One region of the Allobosea sp. TBD101 genome, then DNA from elsewhere that is predicted to be linked to it. Evidence: riboswitches for the same ligand, from Rfam matches in the RefSeq annotation. Region 1 holds a riboswitch; each other region holds the start of a gene.
What was found. Region 1 has a riboswitch for thiamine pyrophosphate ahead of AC6RIC_RS23195 (LuxE/PaaK family acyltransferase). Riboswitches for the same ligand answer to the same signal wherever they lie in the genome.
Positions count from the first base shown of each region.

Region 1 (3,199 bases):
TGAGATAGCCGGTGAGGCCGAGCCGGACCGTCTCGCGATCATAGCCGGTGACGATCGGCAGCAGGTGTTCCGCCTTGCGCCGCAGCGGGTGCTCACGGTCGAGCAGGCGCGCGATGGCTGCGTCGATCGCGGTGATGATGCGCGCGGTCTCCATCCGCTTCAGCCGGGCGCGGGCCTTTTCGCGCACATGCGCGCAGAGCGCAGCGGCTTGCGCCTCGTCCAGCTCCGGCAGCGCGATGGTAGCGCTTTCGCCCCAGGCGCTGTGGCTGACTTCGCGCCAGCGCAAAGTCCTGGCGTTCAGGCCCGGCAGATGGCCCGCATGCTCGATCACTGGCTTCAGCCTCGTGCCGCTGCGAGGAATTCGGCGACCGCGACCGAGCAGCCCTTCGAGGCCTCGCCGTCGACGCGGCCGAGCAGCTTGAAACCGCCCGGCACGATCTCGCCGGCATCCTCGGTCAGGATCGCCGCGACGCAGTTGAAATGGGCGAGGTCGTGATGGATGATCACGCCGCGCTGGCCCTCGGGCAGGTCGGTGCCCGTCAACGGATCGACGACGCGGCTGCGGATCCAGTGCGGCCCGGATTTGACCGACGGGCAGACGGCGTTGCCGTCGTCATAGAGCTGCGAGCTCAGCTCGGTCATCCCGTACATGTTGATGCAGGACGAGCGCGGCACTCCGAAGGCGGCACTGAGTCCGTCATAGAATTCGTCGGGTCCGAGTTCGCGCGACTGGCCCTTGAAGCCGCCGGTGTCGAGGATGCGGCTGCCTTCCGGCAGGGCGAAGCGCCGGCCGCTCGCGGCGAGTGCGTCCAGCACGGGAACGAAGGAGTAGCTCGCGCCGAGCAAGGCATAGGGTTCGCCGCTCTTCTCCGCCTGCTCCAGCGCCGACAGAAGACCGCCCAGATCGAGACCCGCCGCGTTGATGAAGGTTTGCGAGTCCGGCGTGCCGCATTCGCGCTTGGCGAGCGAGAGATAGGTGGCGAGCGAGGAGTTCGGCAGCTCCGCCTCGTCGGGGAAGAGGATGCCCATGCGGATGCGCTCGCGGCCCTGCATGAAGCGCGCGCGGAAATTCACCAGCATCGAGCGCCGCCAGACGTCGAGCGTCGGGTGATAGCTGCGCCCGCGGATGCCCTGAGTTGTGCCGCTCGTCATGAAGACATGGCTGGCCTTCTCCGGCGGGCTGCAGCTCAGCGTCAGGTCCTTGAAGGCGGTGATCGGCACGGCCGGAATATCGCGCCAGCGCCGGACGGAGAGCGGCGTGCGGCCGCGCTGCAGGCAGAAGCGCTTATAGGGCTCGTTGTTGCGGAACTGATAGGCGAAGACCTTCAGCGCCATCGCCTCGAACTCGGCTTCCGATGCATCGGGAAGCGCGATGAACGCCAGGAGCGCCGCGATGATCTCGGCTTGCGTCACTTGAAAGCCCACTCCGTTCCGGCGCCGACGGACAAGCCGGAAGCGTCGTTCGCAACAGGATCATCTGCGCAAGCTGGAATCAGGGCCTTGGGTGGCCGCATGTCCCGCATCCCTACGCCGGTATGATCCGGATCAGGTTCGGAGGGTCACCGCGTTGCTCGGGCTCGAAAGCCCGGCCGGCGGAATCTCAGCCTCCTAGCGAGGCCCCCCTGGGAACGGATGCAGATGACGAGCGGCAGTGCCTGCTGTCAAGCGATAACGGAGCGGGGCGGGTATCCCCGTGAACGGGGCGTCAGCCGGCGATGTCCTTGGCCATGCGCAGGAGATACTGGCCGTAATCGCCCTTGGCGAGTTTTTCGCCGAGTAAGGTGAGCTGCGCTGCGGAGATCCAGCCCTGTCGCGCCGCGATCTCCTCCGGGCAGGCGATGCGCAGGCCCTGGCGGCTTTCGAGCGTGCGGACGAACTCGCCCGCTTCCAGGAGGCTGTCGGGCGTGCCGGTATCGAGCCAGGCGAAGCCGCGGCCCATCGATTCAACCGAGAGCGCGCCGCGTTCGAGATAGATGCGATTGACGTCGGTGATCTCGAGTTCGCCGCGCGGCGAGGGCTTGAGGCTCCGGGCGATCTCCACGACCTCGGCATCGTAGAAATACAAGCCCGTGACGGCCCAGTTCGACTTCGGGACCTTCGGTTTCTCCTCGATCGAGATCGCCTTGCCGGCCTTGTCGAATTCGACGACGCCATAACGCTCGGGGTCGCGGACATGATAGGCGAAGACGGTCGCGCCACTGCTGCGGGCCGTCGCCCGGGCCATCATCCCCGGCAGGCTGTGGCCGTAATAGAGGTTGTCGCCGAGGATCAGCGCGGAGGATTCGCCGGCAACGAACCCGGCGCCGATCTGATAGGCCTGCGCCAGCCCGCCCGGATGCGGCTGCTCGGCATAGGTCAGGCTCATGCCCCAGTCCGAGCCGTCGCCGAGCAGGCGCCTGAAGTTCGGCAGGTCGTGGGGTGTCGAGATGATCAGCACCTCGCGGATGCCGGCGAGCATCAGCGTCGAGAGCGGGTAGTAGATCATCGGCTTGTCGTAGACAGGCAGGAGCTGCTTCGACATCGCCAGCGTCATCGGGTGCAGGCGCGTGCCGGAACCGCCGGCCAGGATGATGCCCTTCATCGTTACCTCTGATCCTTGGCCTGATCTTTGAGAAGCCGCGCGACGCAAGGCCGGAGCGAGCTTTGCCATTCGGGCAACCGCACGTCATGGGCAAGCGCAAGCTTGCCGCAATCGAGCCGGGAATTGGCGGGCCGGCGCGCTGGCGTCGGATAATCCGTCGTCGCGATGCGCTTGATCCGGACCGGCTTGCCGCCCTGCCGCTCGCGCTCGGCGAAGATCGCTTCGGCGACATCGGCCCAGACGGCCTCGCCCGCCGCGCTCATATGGAACACGCCGCGTAAGCCGGCCTCGTCTGTCCGCTGGGTCAGGTTGCGCGCGACGGTGAAGATCGCATCGGCGATGTCGAGCGCGCTGGTCGGGCATCCCGCCTGATCGGCGACGACGCCGACCTCGTCGCGCGTCTCGGCGAGGCGCAGCATCGTCTTGACGAAGTTCTTGCCGAAGGGGCTGTAGATCCAGGCCGTGCGCAGGATCGCATGGTTCCCGGTGGCCGCCGCGACCGTCTGCTCGCCGGCGAGCTTGCTCGCGCCATAGGCCGATATCGGGCCGGTCGGGTCGTCTTCGCGATAGGGCCGGTCGAGCGCGCCGTCGAAGACATAGTCGGTCGAAAGCTGGATC
Region 1 is NZ_CM187543.1:4,768,245-4,771,443, reverse strand. Features, by position in the region: gene AC6RIC_RS23200 (acyl-CoA reductase) at 1-331, opposite strand, end outside; gene AC6RIC_RS23195 (LuxE/PaaK family acyltransferase) at 337-1,413, opposite strand; TPP riboswitch at 1,506-1,634, opposite strand; gene rfbA (glucose-1-phosphate thymidylyltransferase RfbA) at 1,706-2,581, opposite strand; gene rfbD (dTDP-4-dehydrorhamnose reductase) at 2,584-3,199, opposite strand, start outside.

Region 2 (3,199 bases), 1.1 Mb from region 1:
CGAGGAAGGCTTTGCCCATGACGGGCGTCGAGGGAGCGGCCATGTCGCGCGCCTCGATCGGCTGCGCGGCAAAAGCCTGGCGGCCGGCGCGGATGGCGAGCGCGAAGGCCTCCGCCATCGCGGCGGGATCGCCGGCCTTCGCGACGGCAGTGTTGAGCAGGATGCCGTCATAGCCCATCTCCATCGCCTGCGCGGCATGGGAGGGCAGGCCGATGCCGGCATCGACGACGAGCGGCACATCCGGGAAATGCTGGCGCATGCTGCGCAGGCCATAGGGGTTGTTGAGCCCCCTGCCCGATCCGATCGGCGCGCCCCAGGGCATCAGCACCTCGCAACCGGCATCGAGCAGGCGCCCGCCGATAACGAGGTCCTCGGTGGTGTAGGGAAAGACCTTGAAGCCGTCATCGGTGAGGATGCGCGCGGCCTCAACCAGCGCGATCACGTCCGGCTGCAGCGTATCATCCTCGCCGATCACCTCGAGCTTGATCCAGTCGGTGCCGAAGACCTCGCGGGCCATCTGCGCCGTGGTCACTGCCTCCTTGACGGTATGGCAGCCGGCCGTGTTCGGCAGAACCTTGACGCCGAGCTCGCGGATCAGCGCCCAGAAGGCCTGCCCAGCGCCGCCGGAGGATTCCCGGCGCAGCGAGACGGTGACGACCTCAGTGCCGGAGCGCTTCACCGCCTCGGCCAGGATCGCGGGCGACGGGTATTGCGCCGTACCCAGGAAGAGCGGGTTCTGCGGCTCGAAGCCATAGAAGGACGCCATCTCAGCCTCCCTGCATCGGCGCGACGATCTCGACGCGGTCGCCCTCGCTCAGGGCCGTTTCGGCGCGCTTGCGAGCCGGCACGAAATCGCCGTTCACAGCAGTCGCGACGATGCGGCCGCCAAAGCCCAGCTCGGCCAGCGCCTCGGCCAAGGTCTTCGCCGCGACCGTCTGGGGGGCGCCGTTAAGCAGCAATGTCATGCAGCATCTCCAGTGTTGCTTGCGGGTTCAGCACGGCCTCGGTCGCCATCCGCGCCATGGCGGGGCTGAGCAGGAAACCGTGGCGATAGAGCCCGTTGACATGGATCACCCGGCCGCGACGCGTCAGCCGCGGCAGGTTGTCGGGAAAGGCCGGGCGGGCATCGGTGCCGATCTCGACAACCTCCGCTTCGGCGAAAGCGGGATGCAGCGCGTAAGCCGCGCCGAGCAATTCCAGCATGGCGCGCGCGGAGATGCGGCGGCGCTCGCCGCTCTCGACCATCGTCGCGCCAACCATGAAGAGCCCGTCCGCACGCGGTACGATGTAGAGCGGAATGCGCGGATGCAGCAGCCGGACCGGGCGGGACAGGCGGATATCATCGCTCCGCAGCAGCAGCATCTCGCCCTTGACGCCGCGCAGGTCCGGCAGGTCATCGCGCGCCGCCAGCCCCCGGCAGTCGAGGACGATATCGGCATCCAGATCGGCGGGCTCGGCGGCACTGTTGAATTGAATGACGGTGCCGTTCGCGAGCAGCCTCTCGGCAAGCGCAGCGATCGCGAGACGGGGATCGAGATGGCACTCCCCGCCAAAGAACAATCCTCGCGAAAAGCGTCTGGCGAGATCGGGCTCCAGCCCGGAAATGGCCTCGCCGTCGACCTCCTCGAAATGGCTGGTGCGCTGGCCGAACCGGCGCAGTTCCGAGCGATCCCGGCTCGGTGCTACGACGAGCGTGCCATGGCGGGTGACGCCACCGGCATGATGCTCCCACCAATCGGCGGCCTGCTGCCCGAGCCGGACCACCGGCTCCTCGGCGCTCTCGCCCTCACACCAGGGCGCGAGCATGCCGCCGGCATACCAGGAACAAGCCTCGGCGCCGATGCGGGGGCCGCGCTCATGGATGGTTACCCGTGCGCCGCGCGCCAGCAGTTCGGTGGCGCAGGCCAGGCCGACCACGCCGGCGCCGACCACCGCGACATTCAGGCCCGACTGAAGGCGTTGCGCCGTCATGCTCTTCCCTGCTCCCGGAAAGGCAGCGGCCTGGGGCACGATCAAGATGTCTGCCGAAGACCGTTCCCTTCGCCGGCATTACCCGGATCAGGTGCGATGGGTTGACGCGAACCACGTCTCTCAGCCTTTCGGCACCCCAACGGACGGCCTCAATCTAGTGTCTGCCGTGCATCGGGGCAAGGCGAGCTGGCGCAAGGCTCGATTGTGTACTGCGCTGGCTTGCTGCGCGCACGATCAGATCACTCCCTTCACACGGGAGTGCTCTATGGCTCTCTCGGACACATGCACAGGCTGTGCAAAGGAAGTTGCCAACGAGGCTTGTCAAACGGCTCCGCAATCGGGCATAGAGCCTCTCGCCGGAGACGTGGCCGAGAGGCTGAAGGCACTCGTTTGCTAAATGAGCATACCCCACAAGGGTATCGAGGGTTCGAATCCCTCCGTCTCCGCCACTTCCCCTTCGATTTCCCAATCACGTGGATTGGACACGAAAGCAATCTCGCAGAAGAATCGAGAGTGCGTTTGCGCAGCGCCTCGCGAATCTCCGGCCTTCAGGCCGCGGCATGAACCGCTCCTATCCAACGAATGCGTTAGCCTGGCATCTCAAGCTGGGGGTACCGAGCCCTGAAGGCCGCAGAAGACCACGACCTCGCCCTTCTTGACGGAAATGCCACAGTTGGTGAGCGTGAAAATACCGATGCCGTTTCGAGGCGTCTTGCTGCGCTTTCAGGCCGCCGCCCTGTTCTGAAGAACCCTGACCAACCCGCTCAGGCCGGAGCAGATGGCCCAGTAGGCGGCGCCGGCCAAGAGAAGCATCGGGACCAGCGTGCCGTCGCGCTCGCCGATGCTCACCGTGTTGCGGAAGAAATCGCCGAGCGAGATGACGTAGACCAGCGACGTATCCTGGAAAATCACGATGCATTGCGTCAGCATGATCGGCAGCATGGCGCGGAAGGCCTGCGGCAGGATGACGAGGCGCATCGTCTGATAACGGGTCATGCCGAGGGCGGCAGCGGCTTCGAACTGCCCCTTGGACAGGCCGAGAATGCCGGCGCGGATGATCTCCGCGAAGAAGGCCGTTTCGAGCAGGACGAAGGCGACCATGGCCGAGACGAGCCGGATGTCGATGCTTGGGGAAAGGCCGAAGACCGTTCTCAGGACCTGCGGCACGATCAGGAAGAACCAGAGCAGCAGCATCACTAGCGGCACCGCCCTGAAGAGCGCGACATAG
Region 2 is NZ_CM187543.1:3,708,563-3,711,761, forward strand. Features, by position in the region: gene AC6RIC_RS18040 (thiazole synthase) at 1-766, opposite strand, end outside; gene thiS (sulfur carrier protein ThiS) at 768-965, opposite strand; gene thiO (glycine oxidase ThiO) at 949-1,944, opposite strand; TPP riboswitch at 2,019-2,120, opposite strand; tRNA gene AC6RIC_RS18055 (tRNA-Ser) at 2,330-2,420, shown strand; gene AC6RIC_RS18060 (ABC transporter permease subunit) at 2,695-3,199, opposite strand, start outside.
Region 2: another riboswitch for thiamine pyrophosphate. It lies ahead of thiO (glycine oxidase ThiO); the one in region 1 lies ahead of AC6RIC_RS23195 (LuxE/PaaK family acyltransferase).

Region 3 (3,199 bases), 760 kb from region 1:
GCTCCCGGCGCTCCAACTCTCGCCCCGGCTCAGCCCGGCGCCACGGCTCCGACCCCGCCTGCGGGCGCGGCGCCCGGCCAGGTCGGGCGGCCCGCTCCCGGCATGCCGTCCGGCGGAGCACCGGGGACGGCTGCGCCGGCACAACCCGGTGTCGCCCCTGTTCCCGGTCAGCCCGGCGTCGCTCCCGGCCAGCCGCCCCAGCGTGAGGGCCGCCGCGGCGGCATCTCGCCGGGCGTGGCCGGAGCGATCGGCCTCGGTGCCGGCGTCATCGGCGGCATCATGGCCGCGCAGGGTGCGCAGCGCTTCGAGGATATCCGCAGCCGCCGCGAGGAACGGCGCGAGGGTGACGTCACCATCATCCGCGAGCCCGGCCGCACCATCATCCGCGACGATGACGGCCGCGCCATCATCCGCCGCGACGAGGACCAGCGCTTCCGCGATCTCGGCTGGCAGGGTCGTTCCGAGCGCCGCGGCGACGAGAACCGCACGATCTTCGAGCGGCCGGACGGCACGCGCATCGTCACCGTCACGGACGAGGAGGGCCGGCTGATCCGCCGCACCCGCATCGACCGCGACAACCGCGAGGTGATCATCATCGACAACACGCTGCGCGACCGTCCGGGCCGCTTCGCCGACGATGTCGTGGTGCTGCCGCCGCCGCCGCTGCCGATGCCGCGCGAGCGCTATATCGTCGATGCGGACCGGGCCGACGAGGATCTGATCTACGAGACGATCATCGCCCCGCCGATCGGCGCGATCCCGCGCCGCTACACGCTGGACGAGGTCCGTTATTCGCCGGACCTGCGTGCTCGCATGCGCAGCGTCGATATCGACACGATCAACTTCGATACCGGTTCCTGGCAGGTCGGGCAGGATCAGGCGCGGCGCTTGTCGGTGATCGCGGATTCGGTGAAGCGCGCCCTGCAGCGCTCACCCAACGAGGTCTTCCTCGTCGAGGGCCACACCGACGCCGTCGGCGCCGATGTCGACAATCTCTCGCTCTCCGATCGCCGCGCGCAGTCGGTTGCGGAGATCCTGACGCGCGACTTCCAGATCCCGCCGGAAAACCTGACGACCCAGGGCTATGGCGAGCAATATCTGAAGGTGAACACGCAGGATGCTTCGCGCGAGAACCGGCGCGTCACGCTCCGGCGCATCACGCCGCTGCTCAGCGGCCAGAACCAGTAACGACCGGGCGGGGGTGCTCTCGAAGCAGCCCCGTTCTTTATCAGGCGCAGGGAACCCCCGTTCCCTGCGCCTGTTTTGTTTCCGGAGGATAGCCGAGGGGAGATGCCGCCATGAGAAAGCTTGTCCAGGTCATCGCTGCGGCGCTTGTTGCCGGCATGCCCATTGCAGTTTCGGCGCAGGTCCAGACCGCGCCTCCCCCGGCAAGGCAGCGCGCTCCCGGCGTGCCGCTGGTGCCGCGCTCGGGCGAGGTGGCGCGCCCGCCGATGCCCAACAGCGCGGCGCCACGGGACGAGAAGCGTGGAACTCGCGGGGACAAGGCGCAGATTCGGTCCGAGCGTGATCCGCCGATGCCGAAGCCCGTGCCCTCGATCATCGCACCTTGAGCGGCCGGGTTGAGGATTTGGTAGGGTTGCCCGACTAGGGTGCGGCCATGAGCGACGCCGTTTCCCTCGCCAGCAGCATCGTCACGATGCAGGCCGCCTCGACGCAGCAGGCGCTGTCGGCCGAAATGCTCAAGCAGAATGCGCAGGCCGAGCAGAGCCTCGTCGCCATGCTACAGCAGAGCGTCGAGCAGACGCAGGCGATGCTGCCAGCCGGGCAGGGCACGCTGGTCGACCGGACCGCCTGAGCCATTCCTTCTCCTCTACAACCTGTTTGAAAATGGGCAGCCCTCATCCTGAGGAGCCGCGTCAGCGGCGTCTCGAAGGATGCTTCAGGAGGCTCCCGAACGATCTGGACCATCCTTCGGGACGCGCCTGCGGCGCTCCTCAGGATGAGGGCTGCGGGATACTCCACCAGTTGGTCTGGGAGGTATGCTTGCAGCCCGTTGCCAAGCGGCGGCGCTACGCCTAACCTCGCCAGTGTTCCGAGGGGTGCCCGCAAGGGCTGAGACGGCTTTCGAAGCTGAACCCATCGAACCTGATCCGGGTCATACCGGCGGAGGGACTGGAACGCGGTGCAGCCTTGGCCTGCACCCGCATCACAGCGCTTGAACCGCTTCGACGCCGGATCTCCTGACCTGTACCAAGGAGGAGATCCCCCTATGAATGCCCACACCAAACCCCAGAAGAACAGCGTCAAGACCGCTCCCCAGAGCGTCACGACCGGGCCGATCATCGGCTCGCGCAAGATCTATGTCGCCGCGCCCGAGCATCCCGAGATGCGCGTGCCCTTCCGCGAGGTCGTGCTGACGACCGATGCCGAGCCGCCGGTGCGCCTCTACGACCCCTCCGGCCCCTTCACCGAGACCGACGCGAAGATCGATCTCAATGCCGGCCTCGTCCAGCCGCGTCGCGCCTGGCTCGACGCACGCGGCTTCGAGCAAGTCCCCGGCCGTGCTGTCACCGCCGCCGATAACGGCCACATCTCCGCCGAGCAGCTCGTGCCGGCCTGCCCGGCTGAGCGCCCGATCCTGCAGGCGAAGCCTGGCCAGATGACGACGCAGTACGAATTCGCCAAGGCCGGCATCGTCACCCCCGAGATGATCTATGTCGCCCATCGCGAGAATCTCGGCCGCGCCGCCATGCTGGAGGGCGCGCGGGAGCGCCATGCCGATGGCGAGAGCTTCGGCGCCAACGTGCCGGAATTCGTCACGCCGGAATTCGTCCGCGAGGAGATCGCGCGCGGCCGCGCCATCATCCCCGCGAACATCAACCACCCCGAGCTGGAGCCGATGGCGATCGGCCGCAATTTCCTGGTCAAGATCAACGCCAATATCGGCAATTCGGCCGTCACCTCCGGCGCGGCCGAGGAGGTCGAGAAGCTGGTCTGGGCGATCCGCTGGGGTGCCGACACGGTGATGGACCTCTCCACCGGCCGCAACATCCACAATATCCGCTCCTGGATCCTGCGGAATTCACCCGTGCCGATCGGCACGGTTCCGATCTATCAGGCGCTGGAAAAGGTCGGCGGCGATCCGATCAAGCTCGACTGGGAGGTGTTCAAGGACACGCTGATCGAGCAGGCCGAGCAGGGCGTCGACTATTTCACCATCCATGCCGGCGTCCGGCTG
Region 3 is NZ_CM187543.1:5,532,556-5,535,754, reverse strand. Features, by position in the region: gene AC6RIC_RS00005 (polysaccharide deacetylase family protein) at 1-1,188, shown strand, start outside; gene AC6RIC_RS26735 (hypothetical protein) at 1,299-1,571, shown strand; gene AC6RIC_RS26730 (hypothetical protein) at 1,619-1,816, shown strand; TPP riboswitch at 2,047-2,151, shown strand; gene thiC (phosphomethylpyrimidine synthase ThiC) at 2,231-3,199, shown strand, end outside.
Region 3: another riboswitch for thiamine pyrophosphate. It lies ahead of thiC (phosphomethylpyrimidine synthase ThiC); the one in region 1 lies ahead of AC6RIC_RS23195 (LuxE/PaaK family acyltransferase).